2 linked regions of the Pedobacter ginsengisoli genome follow. The protein of the gene in region 1 interacts with the protein of each later gene in a pairwise test. Links are inferred from orthologs where the notes say so. Each region holds a gene or a part of one and is shown on either strand. Other genes may lie near its edges.

What was found. The genes of interacting proteins can lie anywhere in the genome.
Region 2: the proteins of CPT03_RS15805 (region 1) and CPT03_RS00835 interact in binary tests that used the Escherichia coli proteins (3 or more experiments, as listed by UniProt). The link is inferred for Pedobacter ginsengisoli from one-to-one orthologs.

Annotation. Positions count from the first base shown.
Region 1 is NZ_CP024091.1:3,828,562-3,831,902, forward strand. It holds CPT03_RS15805 (2-oxoglutarate dehydrogenase E1 component), read right to left. Parts: upstream 2,997-3,341; coding sequence 201-2,996; downstream 1-200. Other genes in the region: odhB (2-oxoglutarate dehydrogenase complex dihydrolipoyllysine-residue succinyltransferase), read right to left, coding at 1-181; CPT03_RS15810 (MerR family transcriptional regulator), read right to left, coding at 3,063-3,341. UniProt on the Escherichia coli protein: E1 component of the 2-oxoglutarate dehydrogenase (OGDH) complex which catalyzes the decarboxylation of 2-oxoglutarate, the first step in the conversion of 2-oxoglutarate to succinyl-CoA and CO(2).
Region 2 is NZ_CP024091.1:211,119-214,068, reverse strand. It holds CPT03_RS00835 (ABC-F family ATP-binding cassette domain-containing protein), read left to right. Parts: upstream 1-486; coding sequence 487-2,415; downstream 2,416-2,950. Other genes in the region: CPT03_RS00830 (DUF5103 domain-containing protein), read left to right, coding at 2,412-2,950; CPT03_RS00840 (quinone-dependent dihydroorotate dehydrogenase), read right to left, coding at 1-447. UniProt on the Escherichia coli protein: Genetic data indicate it may be involved in ribosome assembly or function.

The sequences.
Region 1 (3,341 bases):
CAGCTACTGTTTTTAAAGTTCCGGCTTGTTCTGCAGTTAATTCAAACGTTGCCTTATCAGATTCCAATTCGGCAATTACTTCGTCCATTTCAACTACATCCCCATCGTTTTTTACCCAACGTGATAAAACAACTTCGGTTATCGACTCGCCTACTGGCGGAACTTTTATTTCTATACTCATAACTGATGTATTATTTTTTCTAATCTACATTATAAACTTTGTTCACTGATTTTTTAGCAATCTTTTTCTCTGTTTCAGTAACAGGTGCTTCAAAAGCTTTTGCTAAAATATATGCCTGTTGATCTGCATGTTGTTTTGCAAATCCAGTGGCAGTACTACTGCTTTCTTTTCTTGAAATCAGTTCAATATCACTAAAGATAGTTCTTCTTAATTTACGTAACAAATATGGCCATGCGCCCATATTCTCAGGCTCTTCCTGTACCCAAACTGCCTCCTTAGCATTTTTGTATTTCTTATACACGGTTTCCATTTGTTCCAACGGAGTTGGATAAAGCTGCTCCACACGAACAATAGCAACATCCTTGATCTGATCTTTTTGTTGTTTTTCCAACAACTCATAATAGATCTTACCCGAACAGAATAATACCCTTCTAACATCAGTTGCATTAACATTTTCATCGTTAATAACCTCCTGGAATTTACCATCGGTAAACTCAGTAAGCTTCGAAACACACTGAGGGTTACGCAATAAACTTTTTGGCGTAAACACTACCAAAGGCTTTCTGAAATCACGTTTAAACTGTCTGCGTAATGCGTGGAAAAAGTTAGCTGGAGTTGTACAGTTAGCTACCTGCATATTATAATCAGCACAAAGCTCCATAAAACGCTCAATCCTTGCAGATGAGTGCTCCGGCCCTTGTCCTTCATAACCATGAGGCAATAACATTACCAAACCATTTTCGCGTTGCCATTTAGTTTCAGCACTTGCAATATACTGATCTACAACAATCTGAGCCCCGTTAAAGAAGTCACCAAACTGGGCTTCCCAAATGGTAAGCGCATTAGGATTAGCCATTGCATAACCATATTCAAAGCCCAACACACCATACTCAGATAAATGCGAATTGTAAATATCAAAAGGAGCTTGCTGGTCAGAAATATTTGCCAATGGGATATATTCTTCCTCAGAATCTTCAAGAGTAATAACCGCATGTCTGTGCGAGAATGTTCCGCGTTCAACATCCTGACCACTTAAACGCACTCTTTTTCCTTCAGCTAACAAAGTACCATAAGCCAGTTGCTCACCCATTGCCCAATCGAATACATGAGTAGTATTGGCCATTTTACTCCGCTCATCAAAAAGTTTCTCTATTTTCTTGAAGAACTTTTTATTTGATGGAAGCGTACTTATTCTTTTAGCAACTTCAAGCAATGTTGATTTTTTAACAGAAGTATTTGGCGAAGTTTCAAAATCTTTAGGTGTAGCTAAACGCATGTCTGACCATGCACCGCCAAATTTCACCTCATGATATGTAGAAGTTATTTCTTTAGCCTCATTTAAGCGTTCCTGCAATATACCACGGAACTCTTTCTCCATTTCCTTAGCCAAACTCGCTTCAAGTTTACCCTCACCAATCAATTGCTGAATATAAATATCACGTGGATTAGCATGTTTCTCTATACTTTTGTATAGAAGTGGTTGGGTGAACTTAGGCTCATCAGCCTCATTGTGGCCAAATCTGCGGTAACATAATATATCAATGAATACATCATTTCTATATTTCTGACGATATTCCATTGCTAAATTAATGGCATATACTAAAGCCTCAGGGTCATCACCATTCACATGAAATACCGGCGATAGGGTTACTTTAGCAATATCAGTACAATAAGTACTGGTACGGCCATCTTTATAGTTTGTAGTAAAACCAATCTGGTTGTTAATAATCAGGTGAATTGTACCACCGGTTTTATAACCATCCAAACCAGCCATCTGAATTACTTCATAAACAATACCCTGTCCCGCTACAGAAGCATCACCATGTATTAAAATCGGTGCAATGCGCGCATTGTCGCCACCGTACTTAAAGTCAATTTTAGATCTGGTCATACCTTCTACCACGCCATTCACTGTTTCCAGGTGAGACGGGTTAGGGCATAAACTCAAATGCACACTACTACCATTATTTGTAGTTACGTCAGTTGAGTAACCAAGGTGGTATTTCACATCACCTCCAAAAGGAGATTCAGCACTGTAACCTTTACCTTCAAATTCAGCAAAGATATCCTTATAGGTTTTCTGCATGATATTGGCAAGAACGTTTAAGCGCCCTCTGTGTGCCATACCAATTACAAACTCTTCAATTCCAAGTTCTGCACCTTTCTCAATTACCGAATCCAGGGCAGGTATTAAAGCTTCAGCACCTTCAAGAGAAAAACGCTTCTGACCAAGAAACTTAGTTCCAAGGAAATTCTCAAAACTAACCGCCTCATTCAATTTCTTTAATATCCTTCTTTTCTCATCAATAGAGAAATTTGGAGTATTACGTACGCTCTCCATTTTATTTTCAATCCACGAAAGAACTTCAGGAGTACGTACATACTTATATTCAGCACCAATAGAACGGCAATAAGTTTGCTTTAAAAAATCAATTATATCACTCAGTTTGGCCGCTCCAATACCAATCTCAATTCCAGAATTAAATACAGTGTCAAGGTCTGCCTTTGTTAATCCAAAGTTTTCCATATCCAAAGTAGGTAAATGATGGCGTCTTTCCCTTACCGGATTAGTTTGGGTAAACAGGTGACCACGCTGGCGATACCCGTTAATTAAATTAAGAACATTAATTTCTTTTAAAAAATGCTCCGGGGTTTCAGAACTAACAGATGTTCCTGAAGATCCTCTTCCAAAATCAAAGCCTTCAAAAAACTTTTGCCAACCAAATTCAACGGAATTAGGATCTTGTTTATAAGACTGGTATAAGGATTCTATGTATTCGGCATTTGCGCCGTTGAGATAAGATAAATTATCCATTATGTATGAATTGCTATAAGTGTTGCAAAATTAGGTTTTTTTACCTTAAAAAACAGGTAAATTTCCTTATAAATCTTCAAGAAAATCAACCATATCGCAAACATTTTTTAGTGGAGTCAGTTGATCCTTCACAAGAATGTCAAATTCAGATATCAAACTCCCTGCCACTAACAGCGGTACGTTCAAATTATCCATCACCTTTCCTACTATTTTATTAATATCCTTACCTAAATTTAATGAGGTCAGCACAATAAAAGAGTAGTCAGGTTTATAGGCCGCTATTATTTTTTTCAGGTCAGCATAAGGTATTCCCGAACCAAGGTACAATGTATCCTGTCCGCAGCT
Region 2 (2,950 bases), 3.6 Mb from region 1 along the record:
ACCGATGTTACCACCTACAACAATATCGCTGTTAGCGGCTTTTAATAACCTAAGCCTTTCAGCAAGGGTATCAACCCCTTTATTATTAAAACCCATGCGGTTTATGATAGCGCTATCATCTTCCAAACGGAACATCCTTGGCTTATCGTTACCTGGTTGCGGCAAAGGCGTTACAGTACCTACTTCGATAAATCCGAAACCCAAATCGCTTAATGCTTCAATATATTCTCCGTTTTTATCGAAGCCAGCAGCCAGACCTACCGGATTTTTAAATTTAATACCAAAAACTTCGCGTTCAAGCCCTTTAATGTTAACATCAAAACTACCTCTAAGGATAGTCTGGCCAAGCGGAAAGTGATCGTGAAACCATTTCAGTCGTTTCACAACGAAATAATGCACTTCCTCTGGGTCAAATTTAAAAAATATAGGCTTAATTAAACGGTACATGGGACGAAGATAGGAATTTGTTTGTATTTTTGCAGCCACATGATTTCGATAAACGACTTAACATTTCTAATTGGCTCCAGAGCGCTGTATGATGAGGCAAACTGGCACATTAAACCAGGCGACCGGGTTGGGCTAATTGGTGCAAATGGAACAGGAAAATCTACTCTTTTAAAAATAATTGTAGGTGAGTATGCTCCTTCTTCAGGTACTGTTTCTATGTCTAAAGACTTAAAAATAGGCTACTTAAACCAGGATTTACTTTCTTACGATTCTCACCATAGTATATTACATGTTGCAATGGAGGCTTTTGAACGCCAAAACCAATTGCATGATGAAATTGAGGAACTGCTTAAAAAAATAGAAACAGATTATTCTGAAGAAGTTTTAAATAAACTGAGTGATAAGCAACAGGAATTTGAAGCTTTAGATGGATATAATATAGAATACAGGGCTAATGAGATTTTAGCTGGTCTGGGTTTTAGTACACAAGATCAGTTAAGGCCGTTAAATACTTTTTCGGGAGGTTGGCGTATGCGTGTTATGCTTGCCAAAATTCTATTGCAAACTCCAGACATTCTACTTCTGGATGAGCCTACCAACCACATGGATTTACCATCTATTAAATGGCTGGAAACTTATCTTGTAGGTTTTGAAGGTGCTATTGTAATTGTTTCTCACGATAGGTACTTTTTAGATAAGGTGGTAAATAAAACTGTTGAATCGCGCAAAGGAAAACTAACTTCTTATGCCGGTAATTACAGCTTCTACCTTGAAGAAAAAGCTTTACGTGGTGAAATTCAAAAAGGAGAATTCAAAAATCAGCAGGCTAAAATTAAGCAGGAAGAGCGCTTAATTGAACGCTTTAAAGCAAAGGCTTCTAAAGCTAAGATGGCTCAGTCCAGAATGAAAGCTTTGGACAGAATGGAACGTGTGGAGGATGTTGATGATGACAACCCTACTGTAAATTTTCAATTTAAGTTCTCTAAACCTTCTGGCCGTCATGTTGTTAGAATTGAGGGTGCTACAAAAAGCTATCCCAATGTAGATATTCTTGAAAACGCAGAAGGCGTAATTGAGAAAGGTGATAAAATTGCCCTGATTGGTGCTAATGGCAAGGGTAAATCGACCTTGCTTAGAATTATTGCCGGAGCTGAAGGCTATACCGGCAAATGCGAAACAGGCCATAATGTTACTACTACCTTTTTTGCGCAGCATCAATTGGAATCGTTGCATCTTGACAACAGTATTCTTGAGGAGCTGCAAGCTTTTGCTCCTAAACATACAGATACAGAATTGCGTGGTATATTGGGATGTTTCCTTTTTACCGGTGATGATGTGTTCAAAAAGATCCGCGTATTATCAGGGGGAGAAAAATCGAGAGTTGCTTTGGCCAAATCGCTAACAACCGACTCCAACTTCCTGATTCTGGATGAGCCTACCAACCACCTCGACATCCAATCTGTAAATATCCTTATTCAGGCATTGCAACAGTATGAAGGTACTTTTATTGCAGTATCTCATGATAGATATTTCTTAGATAATGTTGCCAATAAAATCTGGTTTATAGAAGACAAGGATATTAAAGAATATCCGGGCACTTATGCTGAATACGAAGAATGGAATAGCAAAAGACCTCCTGCAAAACCTAGCACTGTTCCGGTAAGGCCAGATAAAGAGGTAAAAGAGGTTAAAAAAGCTATTGAAGAAAAGCAACCTGTTACACCAAACAGTTTGCAGCAGCTTAAAAAACTAAACGACCAACTGAAAAAGATTGAGGTTGAGATTGCCGCTTTTGAATTGGACGTTAAAGCTGTTGAAGCTGAAATTGCAGATGAAGCAGTTTATTCGGACGCTGGCAAACTTGCCGAAACAAATAAGAAATATTTAGCTGCCAAACATAAGCTGGATACTGCCCAGAATACATGGGAAGACCTGGCTTCTGAAATAATGGAACTGGAAAGTAAATGATAAAACCCGCAGGATTATTTTTTTTGCTGCTGTTAACTATACAAATCGCTGTTGCACAACAGCAGCAATTTGTATACGAAAACAAGGTGTACCTGCCTCAAATAAAAACGGTACAGTGTTACAACGCGCAAAAAGAACAATCGTTACCGGTAATTGCTCTAAAATCTAATGAGCGTCTGGTGTTTTCATTTGACGACCTCAATGCCGGAAGTAAAAATTACTGGTATACGGTTGAACATTGTACTTCGGACTGGAAATCGTCGCGCTTATCTACCATTGATTATCTGGAAAGTTTAAGCGAGGATAGAATAACAGATTACAAATATTCCTTTGGTACCATCCAGAAATACACACACTACCAACTGACGTTACCAAATACTCAGATTCGCCCTAAAATTTCGGGCAACTATATTTTAAAGGTTTATGAGGACGGCAATCAGCAAAAACCGGTAATTTCCCAACAGTTTTATGTGGTAGATAATTTGGTTAATATTGGCGTAGATGTGGTTGCCAGTTCGCAGGTTTCGTTACGTTT